Linked DNA regions of Thermogemmatispora onikobensis. The protein of the gene in region 1 interacts with the protein of each later gene in a pairwise test. Links are inferred from orthologs where the notes say so. Each region holds a gene or a part of one and is shown on either strand. Other genes may lie near its edges.

Evidence for each region. Proteins that work in one complex are often made in the same cells at the same time.
Region 2: the proteins of def (region 1) and asd interact in binary tests that used the Escherichia coli proteins (3 or more experiments, as listed by UniProt). The link is inferred for Thermogemmatispora onikobensis from one-to-one orthologs.

Annotation. Positions count from the first base shown.
Region 1 is NZ_BDGT01000058.1:14,838-22,988, forward strand. Bases 2,194-5,172 are described here. They hold def (peptide deformylase), read left to right. Parts: upstream 2,194-3,420; coding sequence 3,421-3,924; downstream 3,925-5,172. Other genes in these bases: tilS (tRNA lysidine(34) synthetase TilS), read right to left, coding at 2,194-3,264; BGC09_RS19100 (hypothetical protein), read right to left, coding at 4,077-4,445; BGC09_RS19105 (S1 family peptidase), read left to right, coding at 4,961-5,172. Outside these bases: BGC09_RS19080 (AAA family ATPase), read right to left, coding at 1-1,052; hpt (hypoxanthine phosphoribosyltransferase), read right to left, coding at 1,173-1,757; more of tilS, read right to left, coding at 1,804-2,193; more of BGC09_RS19105, read left to right, coding at 5,173-7,006; BGC09_RS19110 (enoyl-ACP reductase FabI), read right to left, coding at 7,216-7,989; BGC09_RS19115 (rhodanese-like domain-containing protein), read right to left, coding at 8,113-8,151. UniProt on the Escherichia coli protein: Removes the formyl group from the N-terminal Met of newly synthesized proteins. Requires at least a dipeptide for an efficient rate of reaction. N-terminal L-methionine is a prerequisite for activity but the enzyme has broad specificity at other positions.
Region 2 is NZ_BDGT01000038.1:28,177-32,621, forward strand. Bases 1,502-4,445 are described here. They hold asd (aspartate-semialdehyde dehydrogenase), read left to right. Parts: upstream 1,502-2,411; coding sequence 2,412-3,479; downstream 3,480-4,445. Other genes in these bases: BGC09_RS16055 (aspartate kinase), read left to right, coding at 1,502-2,359; BGC09_RS16065 (S53 family peptidase), read right to left, coding at 3,621-4,445. In the rest of the region: BGC09_RS16050 (homocysteine synthase), read left to right, coding at 1-822; more of BGC09_RS16055, read left to right, coding at 878-1,501.

The sequences.
Region 1 (8,151 bases):
TCCTTCACCATCGAGGAGGAGACGGATAATTCCAGCTCTGTTCGGGGCGTCGGCTCAGGAGAGGCGGCCATTGGGATAGGGCAAAACAGAATCTCGCGCGCCGTGCCGGCTTCGGCGGGGGTAAAGTCGAGTGTTCCCTCCAGAATCTCCTCTTGCAGAAGAGCGCCCAACTCCAAGTAAGGGCTGCGACTGGCTGCAGCCTGGTCCTCTACCTGGCTCAGACTCAGGCTACTCTGGCGATGGAAGCGCCAGACGATCTCGACGAAGTCGGCGATGGGCACAGGCACGAGACGCGGCTGTTGCTCTGAGAGGGCTGTCAGCAAGCGCTCCAATAAACCTCTGGTATCGGTTGTCCGGTGGCCTCGTTTGTTCCTCACTGAAGGAGGTAAAGAGATAAAGCGCTCGTAGATAATGCTGCTGCGCTCGGTCGGGAAATAGCTGATATTGCGCCAGAAGGCCTGGAGGATCTCGCGGAAGACGATGCCATTCACGAAGCCCGCGATTTCTCGACGGGGAAGGCGCTCGCTCACATTCTGGCCTGGGTAGAAATAGAGGCGGGCCTCTCCACTCTCCTTCAAGGCTTTCAAGGGGGCATCCTCCTTGTCTCCCCCGATATAATCGCTGACGCTGGCCAGGAGCAGCCTTCGAAGGAGCTCCGGCTTAAATGCTGCGATATCGATGCTGAGAGTCAACTCCTCGAAACGCGCGTGGTCGCTGCCCAAGAAGAGCGGCAGCCATTCCGGTACGCCCAGGAGCAGGTCGTTGAGGAAACGCTCGGCGTGCTCCTCGGCGAAGTCCAGCAGATCGAGGAACCCACTGCTCTGCTCGGCAACGCGCCGTACCAACTGATCGAGAGGGCGATACTTCTGGCGCGTCTGCCCACTCAAGTAGGCGCTGAGGTAGCGGCTCCAGCTATAGCGCCCGAGGGAGCCTGCAATCGTATAGGCCAGCCAGGTTTTACCCGTATTGTTCTTCCCGACAAAGACCGTCAGGGGCTTCATGACGATCTCTGCCCGTCGCAATGGGCCGAGGTTACAAACTGTGATCTGCATCGCCTTCCTCCTCGAACGCCCTTCTGATCCTATGAGGAATTATAGCACAAAGCAGGCTCCCTCTGCACCAAGCATGCGCTATTTTAATGATCGATCGCGATCTGAGAGAGAACGGAAGCGCTAGCTGTTTTCTGCTGGACTTTTATGCTGGCGCTCTGGTTTCTGATTGTTCTGATACACCTCGGGCTTCAAGACGCCGATGTAGGGCAGATTGCGGTAGCGTTGGGCATAATCGAGGCCGTAGCCAACCACAAACAGATTGGGGATACGAAAGCCGATGTAGGCCAGCTCCAGGGACTTAGCGCGTTCGCGCTCCTTGTACAGCAAGGTACAGACGCGCAGGCTCAGTGGATGTCGCTGGCGCAGGAGGTCTAGCATATAATGCAGCGTCAGGCCGCTATCCACGATATCCTCGACAATCAGCACATGCTTCTGATCGATTGGCCCCTCCAGATCCTTGAGGATACGCACCACACCACTCGACTGCGTGGCATTGCCGTAGCTAGAGACGGCCATATAGTCGATTTCGTGCAGCATATCAATCGCGCGCGAAAGATCGGCGATGAAGGGAATGGCACCCTTCAGAATTCCCAGGAGCAGCAGGTTCTTCCCCTGGTAATCCTGGGTGATCTGGCGTCCCAGTTCCTTGACTTTCTCCTCAATCTGCTCCTGAGTAACGAGAATCTCTTCGATATCCTCGTGCATAGTTTTTCCCTTCCCGAAGAATAGCAATGAAAAAGCGCTGCTCGCCCTAGCGGCTGATGCTGAGCTGGACAATGCGGCGGGTAGTACGGCTGAGGCGAACGGACTCAGCCAGGCAGAGGCCAGCGACCCAGATGCAGCGCGAGTCGACGAAGAAGAGCGGGAGCGTATCCCGTTCTGAGCGCGGGACGTGGGCGTCGACAAGCACATCCTGGACCTTACGGCTCTGCTGCATGCCCAGAGGCTGAATACGATCACCCGCCCGGCGCGTGCGCACCTGCAACAGTGGGCCAGCGGCCTCGCCGTCGATATATACAAGATAGCGTGTCCGTGGCAGAAGGTGCCAGACCGCTTCCCAGTCTTCACGCGCCAGCGCCTCCAGTGCTGCCTGCTCGACCTCGGGGGCCAGTGGCATCGCCCGAGCGCGCCAGGGGGTACCGGGAACCTGGCCTTCCCCTGGAACGGGTAACAGGAGCGTCTCGCCACCTGCAGTGGTCTCAGAGGTCTGCCGACGCAGAGAATGGTGGAAGAGACGCAGCTTTGACCCGCTGATCTGCAGCTGTAGCTGACCTGGCAGATCCAGCGAGCGCTCGGCCCGCGAGCGCTGGGCCTCCTGCAAGAAGGCTGTAAGCAGAGCATAGTGGCGCGGCTCTAACGGGGACTGCCCTCCACAGAGCAGGGCCGTGGCGCGACGAAGCAGGTGACGCTGCAAACTGAGTGGCTGCGCAAGCAGCGCCGGCACAGTCATGATCACCTCTTCCGCGCTGGCGCTGGTTACTATTGCCGACCAACTCTGCGAGACACAGCTTTCTATCCATTCCAGGTCGACACGAAGAACCTCAGCGCTACGGCGCAGCGTTTCGCGGATACCCGAATTCAGGTGTTCAAGGAGCGGTAGCAGCTCATGACGGACACGGTTGCGCAAAAAGCGCGGGTCACGATTACTCTCGTCTTCGAGGGGCTGGAGGCCCTGCTGCTGGCAGTAGGCCAGAATCTCGGCCCGGCTCACTTCCAGTAAGGGGCGGATGATATCCTGCTGGCGGGGAGCCATACCAACCAGTCCCGCCAGGCCACTGCCACGCAGCAGGTGAAGCAGAATCGTTTCCACTTGGTCATCAGCCTGATGGGCAACGGCGATGAGGCGGCCCCGGGCTACCTCGCGTAGAAAGGCATAGCGTGCCAAACGAGCGGCCTCCTCAAGCGAGCGTTTCTCTCGTCGCGCCAGGGCCGGGACATCCACGCTACCGATGGTCAAAGGAATGCCCCATGCAGAGACCAGCCGGGCGACAGAGAGGGCGTCTCGCTCGCTCGCCTCGCCGCGGAGACGGTGGTTAAGGTGGGCGGCCAATAGACGCACCGTGGGAAAGGGCCTACCCTCGCCACAGAGCGAGTGCAGCAGGTGGAGCAGACAGAGCGAATCAGCCCCACCCGAGACAGCGACTATGATCTCACTCTGGGGAGGAAGCAGGCCGTGACGGGCGATGTAGGCGGCCACTCTGTCTGTGAGCATCTCACTGGTTGCTGGCGCAGATCCCACGTTCCACCTCCGCCGTCTATGGATAATCGCATGCCCATGTGATAGGATATATACGCAAATTATATAACATTGACTGCCAGACTGTGGCTGTGTGGCAATTCATTCGGGATACGTCTCGGGAAAAGAGCTATGGCGATTCGCAAGATCATTACGGCTGAAAACCCAATCTTGAGGCAGAAAGCCAAGAAGGTACACCGCTTTGAAGCCTCCATGAAGCGGCTGGTGGAGGACATGTTTGATACCATGCATGCCGCGCATGGGGTGGGCCTGGCTGCTCCCCAGATCGGCCTGTCGATTCGCGTCTTCGTCGCTGAGTACGAGGACCACAAAGTGGCGATCTTCAATCCAGAGATCACCAAAGCCGAAGGGGAGACGCTGGGAACAGAGGGATGCCTGAGCATTCCAGGCTACGTCGGAGATAACATCAGGCGAGCCGAAAAGGTAGTGGTCAAAGGTCAGAACGTCGAGGGCAAACCGATCAAGGTGAGTGCTGAGGGCTGGTTTGCTCGTATTCTGCAGCATGAGATCGACCATCTGGATGGCATCCTCTTTCTGGACCGTCTCGATCGCCCTGAAGACCTGCGTCCGGCGCGCGAGGGGGAGATCGAGGAGCCGGAACCAGAGGTCGTCTAAGGCCAACGGGAGGACCCGCACCAGCAAGGAATAGGGCGTTGCGTTGACGCTGGCGCGGGCCCTTCTTTCACTTTCCTGCTCTGCGCGCTTGTCTCGGCAGGGCTGCCAGCTTCTGTGGTGCGACTCGGGCTGGCTAAAGGAACCCCTGTCGACTAGCCCTGTCGTTGCTGCTTGCGTAACATCGGCATCGGTTGCTGGCCTAAAAGGCGCTCGCACTCGCGACAAATGTAGAAGCCTTCCTCTCGCCAGCGCAGCTCGCTCAAGCGATAGTGCAGATAGCAGATGCCGCAGCGCGTACTATCGGGCTGGCTGGCTATCTGCCGGTCCCGCTCAAACAGGGCGCGTAGTTCTGCAATGAGGCCGTTGAGGTCAAAAGAACCAGCAGATCCGCGTCCACTGGCGCTCTGTGACACTGATGCTGGTGTTGCGCCGTTCGTCGTGCGCCCTTCACGCCGATGTGAAAAAGAGCTGCCGCTGGCCGAAGCACCATTGCCTGAGCCTGGTATTGGATGGCTGCTCACTGCCAGTATTCTCCCCCTTTATGCCGGCGATGCAAGAATAGCTATTATCCGTAAATTATATACCTCGTCGAAGCTCTTCGTCTAGGGCCGCTGCCGCGCGAGAGCTGCGCTCTGATGGGACGCTATGCGAGCACGCTATAGTTCCTCGCTCCTCTCCCTTCCCTCCATCTCTGGCGCTCTGCATCCTGGCTGCCAGACCTTTGCTGTCCTCTCAGAAAAGAGAAATCTCCTCCAGCAAGTATTGGCTCTATCTCTTCATGTATCTTTGCCTATCTATCTTGTACAATACTCCTGATTGAGATCCTGGCTGCCAAGAAGCTGGCAGCTAGAGCGTTCTATCTATAGGGGAGAAGATAAGGGGGAGGCTCTTCTGAAGAGCGTGGAAGGAGGGAATGGCCTGTTCGGCCTGGACCGTGAAGGAAGCGAAAAAATCGAACGCCATGCGTATCGCTGTGCTATGATAGACTTTGTTATGGCAGCGCAGTGATATTCGACTCGGGGACAGGATGCCTGCTATGAATCGCTATATAACAACCTCTGCCGGAGCCAGCGGCAGTTATGGGCGGGAGAGAAAGGCCAATTCAAGAGGGTTGTTCCCTCTACTCGTGGTGATGTTCTGCTTCATCTGCGGGCCATCGCTCATACTGATTGCTCTGGGAGGGTCAGCGGTGCGCGCCGAGGGTGTGCCGGGGGGCAATATCCAGGACCCGGCGGTGAGAGCGGTTGATATTGCCCGACCAGCTGTTGTGCGCATCGTTACCCAAATTAACGGGCGGCTCACGGTGCAATTCCCCAATGGGCGCAGCGCGACCTTCCCGCTCGATGGAGGCAGCTATGGCCTGGCCGCCCTTGGGACAGGGACCTTTATCAGCGCTCACGGTGATATCCTCACAGCTGATCACGTTATTAATCCTCCTCATAGCGATGAGCTCAATGCTGTACTCATCAGAGCCGCCGCTCCCGACGTTACCGCCTACTACAATAGCGTGCTAGCGCGTGGCAATCAGCTCAGCGCCGACCAGGTGGCGCAAGATCTACTCAGTGGTCAGTTTCCCTCTACGCCCAGCTATGCGCCTCCTGTAAGTGCCGTTTACCTCAGCACTGACTATAGTGGTCCTTTAAGTGCGGCCCGCTTGCGTGATGTGCCGGCTCTCTATTTTGCCCGCGTTGACCGCGTTGAGCAAGAAAGTCCCCCCAACCAGAAGGACACTGCCATTATCCATGTGGCTATGGAGGATACACCCAGCGTTGAACTCGGCGACTCCTCTGCTGTCCAGGTCCAGGACAATCTCACTATTATCGGTTTTCCAGGCAATGCTGATGTCAGCATGCGCCCGACAGACTTTCTGACTTCATCGGTGAATCGCATCTTTGTCAGCTCTATCAAGACAACCGACAGCGGAGCGCAAGTCATTCAGGTGGGGGGCAATGTAGAGCAAGGTGACAGCGGTGGGCCAGCCCTCGATAGTCAAGGTCATGTAGTGGGGATTGTCAGCTTTGGCACCCCTGGGGGGACCAGTTTTCTGCAGGCCAGCAATAGCGCGCGAGCTTTGTTGCAGAATCTTCACCTGGATACTGAGCCGGGGCCATTCCAGCGGGCCTGGAGCCAGGCGTTCAACGATTATGCCTCGACTGCTCCTGGCCATTGGCATCGTGCGGCTCAGGAGTTTGCCACCCTGGCAGCTCGCTATCCTGCGTTCAAGGCAGTGATGCCCTACCTGACCTATGCCAGGCAGCAGGCTGCTCACGAGCAATCATCGGGGACGACAGGCCAGAGCCAGGGTCTGCCGTTGCTCCTCGTAGTGATTGGGGGCGTGGGGACTCTGATCATAGTGCTGCTGCTTGTGGGGGCCATCTTCCAGATCAGGCGCCGGCAGGCAAGCGTATCCCCAGTCGTGAATGCTGCGAGCGGTATCCTGCTCCATCCCTCTGGCCCGGCCCATAGAGGGCCAGGCCAGGGCGCGCTGCCGGGATTGCCATCGGCTGCTGCTCCCTATGCCTCGATGCCACCAACTGGGACTCAGCCGCCGCAGACTACAGCGAGGACCGCGGCGCCCGCCGGGCCATCGGCTCCTCCCCACTCGCCGAGACCGTGGCCTCCAAGTCCTGGCAGTCAGTTCTCCGGGCTTCCCCGGCAGCCGGCAGCATCGTCGTCAGCCCCTGGTTCTGCATCTTCTTATCCCTCCCCAGACCTGGAGGATGAGAACACGCTGGTACCGTTCGGGGGCCCTCCACGAAGTGCTGGCAGCAGAGGTCAGCCCTGGCTCTCCAAGGGAGACCAGGCTGCTCCTGCCTCAACCGCTGGCGGAAACCAGCCTGGGCTTCCGCCAAGAAGGAGTGAGGCCTCCTCGTCCTCAGCGCCTGCCCAGGCCCAGGCTGCTAGCGCGCCTTCTTCAGGGCCTGAGCCGCCGACAACGACAGAGCAGCTGCGTCCCTGGCCCTGTGGTCACATGAATCGTCCCCTCGCACGCTACTGCAGTACCTGTGGAGAGCCAGCGCCGCCACCGCCGACAGTGCGACGCATCGAGCAGTGGACCGATCGCCAGGGCCAGTACCAGTAGCCAGGGACTGAAGAACGAGGACCAACCGAACCAAAGCACAAAGGCACTCCCCCACTGGGGGAGTGCCTGCCTTTCTCTTGTTGCCTCTCTCGCGTCATCGAATAGCGCCAGGCCAGGCAAGCGAGAACCGGATAGCTTCTTCTATAGAGAAGCTCAGCTCTCCTGGCGCGCCGCAAGCGAGGCTCAATCTGATAGAGCGCCGTTGGCGTTTAGGCGCCCATAATATGGTAGCCGGCGTCCACAAAGAGCACCTCGCCCGTGATCCCACGGGACAGTGGGCTGCAAAGGAAGAGTGCAGCGTCACCGATCTCACTCTGCTCAATGTTACGGTGTAGAGGTGCTACCTCCGTCATGTGGTCGCGCATGGTCGTAAAGCCGGGAACGCCGCGGGCGGCCAGCGTATTCACCGGCCCTGGCGAGACGGCATTGACCCGGATATTGAAAGCACCAAGCTCGTAGGCCAGGTAGCGCACGCTACACTCCAGAGCCGCTTTGGCCACAGCCATCACATTGTACTTAGGCATCACCCGCTCGCTGGCGATGTAAGTAGCGGTCAGAATGCTGCCACCGCCGCGCGCCTGCATCAGGGGCACAGCGCGCCGTGCCAGAGCCACCAGTGAATAAGCACTGATGTCCAGAGCGGTCGAAAAGCCCTGACGGCTGGTCTGCCAGAAAGGATTCTCCATATCCTCTTTCGGCGCAAAAGCGATCGAATGAATCAAAATATCGAGGCCGCCGTCGAAGAGTTCCGCCGCCTGAGCGAAAGCGGCATCAAGCTGCTCATCGCTTTGGACATCGCAGGGGATCAGCGGCGTGCCTGGTACCTTATCGGCCAGCTCCCGCACAAACTTTTCCATGCGCTCCTGATAGGTCAAGGCCAGACGGGCGCCCTCGGCAGCCAGGGCCTGAGCGATGGCCCAGGCGATCGAACGATGGTTGGCCACACCGAAAATAAGCGCGTTCTTTCCTTCCAAGAGAGGCATAAGGTCTTACTCCTTCCTTATGGGTAGGGACTGACTCATCGACAGTCTGAGCTATCAACCAAACAAGCAAGCAAGGATAATAGCGGCAGAGAGAAGGCATCTCTTCGGTCACGAGGAAGAGGCCTACTCGACGGGATAGCCGGAAAGCAGCCAGCCATGCAT
Region 2 (4,445 bases), on another replicon or contig:
CTTGACATCGAGGCAGTAGCTGCCATTGCCCATGAATACGGTGTTCCTTTAATTGTTGATAATACCTTACCTACGCCCTATTTGTTGCAGCCGCTCAAGCATGGGGCTGATATTGTGGTGCATTCGGCCACCAAGTTCATCGGCGGACATGGCACCTCCATCGGCGGGGTAATTGTTGATGGCGGCAAGTTTGACTGGGCCAATGGCCGCTTCCCGGCCTTTACTGAACCGGACCCCTCTTATCATGGTCTGCGTTATGTCGAGGCTTTTGGGCCGCTCGCCTATATCATCAAGGCCCGCGTACAGTTGATGCGCGATATTGGCGCCGCTGTCAGTCCTTTCAATGCCTGGCTCTTCCTGCAAGGGCTGGAGACGCTTCCCTTGCGCATGGAGCGCCATAGCCAGAACGCCCTCCGTATCGCTGAGTTTTTAGAGGAGCACCCAGCGGTGAGCTGGGTCAGCTACCCTGGCCTGTCCAGCCATCCTCAGCACGAGCTGGCGGCGCGCTATCTGACGCACGGCTATGGGGCTATTCTGGGCTTTGGGATCAAGGGAGGACTGGAAGCCGGTAAGATGCTGATTCGCCATGTAGAGCTGTTCTCTCATCTGGCGAATGTGGGCGACGCCAAGTCACTGATCATCCATCCGGCCAGCACCACTCACTCGCAGCTGACCCCCGATGAGCAGCTCGAAACGGGCGTAACCCCCGATTTTATTCGCCTGTCGATTGGCCTGGAGACAGTTGAAGATCTGATTGAAGATCTGGATCAGGCGTTGCGTGCGGTCTCGACCAAACTTGGCGAGCCGCTTGGTGTTGCGTAGGAAGAAGCGAGGCCAGCAAGTGGTGCCTCGCCTGGGAGATAAAGGGTGATTGTCAATGGATGTTGAGTGTTCGCTCTGTGTGCTAAAGTTTGGTGGTACCTCTGTTGGCAGTGGCGAGCGTATTCGCCGTGTTGCTCAGATTGTGGCTCAGGCGGCCAGTAAAGCTCTCAACGAGGGGGCGCCTTTCCCCGTCGTGGTGGTCTCAGCGATGTCGGGCATTACAGATCAGCTGCTGCGCATTGCCCATTTTGCCCGGCGGGGCGAGAGCCTCGAGTGGCGCCGCGAGTTGGCGGCTCTACGTGATCGGCATCTTCAGGCCGCTGAGAAGGCTGTTCATGATGGAATGCGCCTGGCGGAGCTGCGCGCCACTCTCGAAGAGGCGCTGGCCGGGCTGGAGCGTGAGGCCGCTGGCTGTGAGGGCTATGTCGACGCCGTAGCGGCCTGGGGTGAGCGTCTCTCGGTGCTCTTGCTGGCTGCTGCCATCAATGATCTCAGCCTGCCGGGAGTAGCGGCTGCTCCAGTGCGTGAAGAGGTTATCGTAACGGGAGAGCCGCAGGGCCATGCGCCGAGCGAGCCGGGCGCTGTCATTGGCGCTGAGCCGCTGGAAGAGGAAACGCGCGCGCGGGCGCAGCAGCTGCTGCTGCCTTTGCTCCAGGGGCGGGGGCGGACGGTCCCGGTGGCCCCGGGCTTTATCGGGCGCACACCTGCTGGTCTGGTCACAACCCTGGGGCGCAACGGCTCCGACTACTCTGCCACTGTCATTGGGGCCGCGATCGACTGCTGCGAAGTTGCCATCTATACCGACGTGGATGGGGTCATGTCCGCCGACCCGCGCATCGTTGCCAATGCGCGTCTACTGCCGGCCTTGACCTATGCGGAGGCGGCGCGCCTCTCCTGGTTTGGGGCAAAAGTCTTGCATCCGCGCACCCTGATCCCGGTAGCCCAGCGCAATATCCCTGTGCGTGTGCGTAACACCTTCCGGCCACAGATGCACGGCACGCTCATTGGGCCGGAGGGCAAGTATCACAGTGGGGCCACGGCCATCACCGTTCGGCGGCGCCTGGCCCTGGTGACCGTTGAGAGTACCAACATGTTTGGTGCTCCCGAGAACGCTGGTCAAGTCTTTGCTCTGGCGGCTCGCGTTGGGGCGGCCCCCGTGGCCATCTGCTCCTCTTCTGGTCATCATCTCTCGTTTATGGTCGAAGAGCAGGCCGCGGCCTCTGTTGTCTCCTTGCTTCAGCATGACCTGGGTCACTGGCGAGTTAGCTGTCGCCCGGGTCTGGCGGCCTGTGCCTGCCTCGGCTCTGGTTTTACGAGCGATCCGATGAGTCCGGCCCGGGCGATCAGCGCGCTGGCGCGCGAGCGCATTCCCGTTATCTCCCAGGGTGCTTCCGAGCAGGGCATTATTCTCATCGTTGAAGATGGTGACAGCGAGCGTGCTCTGCGCTGCCTCCATCGAGATTTGATCGCGCCGGTGATTCCTCTTGTACGCCATCCGGCCCATGAAAAGCGTCTGGAAGCGCTGAAGGCCCGCTAGAATCGAGAGGACGCGCGAGTAGAAGGCATGGGCAAAGGAGGATGCCTTGACGATGCAACAGATGCAACAACGTCTCCCGGTGGCGGTGCTCGGGGCGACTGGCATGGTAGGGCAGCGCTTCATCGAGCTATTGCAAGGCCATCCCTGGTTCGAGCTGGTAGCTCTGGCGGCCTCTGACGTGCACGGGGGGCGCCCCTATGGCGAGGTAGCGCGCTGGCGTCTTGGTGGCAGCATGCCCGAGCAGGTAGCCCGGCTGCCGGTCTTGCCTTGCCGCCCGGAGGCCCTGCCAGAGATCAAGATCGCCTTCTCGGCTCTGCCAGCTGAGGTGGCTGGTGAGGTCGAGGCTGCTTTTGCACGGGCCGGCGTGGCCGTCTTCAGCAATGCCAAGAGCTACCGCATGGAGCCTGATGTACCACTGTTGGTGCCCGAGGTCAATGCTGAGCATGCCCTGGCCATTCAGCAGCAGCGCAAACGTCGGGGCTGGAGCGGCTGCATTGTGACGAATCCGAATTGTTCGGCCACGCCGCTGGTGATGGCGCTTAAGCCCTTGCAGCAAGCCTTTGGCCTGCGCAAAGTTCTGGTGACGACCCTGCAAGCGATCTCTGGGGCTGGCTATCCAGGTCTGCCCTCCTACGATATTCTCGACAACGCCATTCCTTTCATCTCTGGTGAGGAGCCGAAGGTTGAGAGCGAGACGCTCAAGATGCTGGGCGAGTGGCGTGAAGAAGAGGGTTTCAACTGGGCGCCACTGGTTGTGAGCGCGCACTGCAATCGTATCGCCACGCGCGAGGGCCACCTGGAGTGCGTGAGCGTCGAGCTAGAGCGCCAGGCCTCACCCGAAGAGGTGATCTCGGCCTGGGAGCACTTCCTGCCTGAACCGCAGCGTTTGCAACTGCCGAGCGCTCCTCTGCCACCGCTGATCTACCGCAGCGAAGAGGATCGTCCACAGACGCTGCACGATCGCGATGCGGGTCGGGGAATGGCGGTCACCCTGGGGCGCCTGCGTCCCTGCCCCGTCTTGAGCTATAAATTTGTCGCCCTGGCCCATAATACTATCCGCGGTGCAGCGGGTGGCTCCCTGTTAAACGCAGAGCTATGTGTCAGGAAGGGCCTGCTCTGACCAGGGTCTGGGGAGGAGGGTCTGGCCCCTGCTGAGGTCAGCAGCCGATTGACAGACGGACTGGCGCACCTGGGCAAACCTATCCGTTCAAGGTGCGCCAGCTTTGTCTGGCAGCCCGCCTGCTCCCTGGCCGGCGGCGGATTACTGACCTGCTGCTGCCAGGGTTGCCTGGGTGCGAATCAGATCGGGAATGAGGTATTGTGCATTGGGGCTGCCCAGCCCGGTCACAGCATCCCAGCCTGCTTCGGCGGGGTAACCGGGCACATTCACACCCTGGTCGACGCTGTTATCTCCCACAGTAATATCGTGGAAATCGCGCTGGTAGTTCGCTGAAGCAGCAATGGTATACAGGGCTGGGTTCAGAAAACCGAGTGGATGACCGGCCATCTGATTGGCAATCGCCGCCAGGGCTGCCCACATTGGAGCGGAGGCGCTGGTCCCACCGACCGTCTCCCAGACGCCGTTGAAGTAGAAAGCCAGGTTGGTTGCCGGGTCAGCAGCAGCGGCCACATCGGGAATGCCACGTCGGCCCTGGAAGGCTGCCTGAGTAGCGGCAGGCAGGGACTTCTGATAGGCTGGCTCCGGGAAGAAGCGACTGAAGCCGCCACCGCTCTTACTCCAGCCGATCTCATGGACCTGCTGCCCCTGGCGCAGCAACGTTGTCCCCCCCACGCTAGTCACCCAGGGCACGTCGGCGGCGAAACTGGTCGTGGCCTTGGGCGAGAGCCGCGACATATTCAAATCGGCGTAATCGGTGGCGCCGTTGTCTCCCGAAGAGCTGAAGAAAGTCATATGCTCCTCTAATGTCGCCCGCTGGAGCAGGGCGTTCCACTCTTGGATCTCCTGCTGACCAGCAGCATCCTCCAGCGTTACCTCGGAAGCCCCCCAGCTTTGGGAGACGATCGTGCCCAGGTGGTGATCGATAGCATACTGAATCAACTGGCGAAACTCGGGCAACCCGACCGT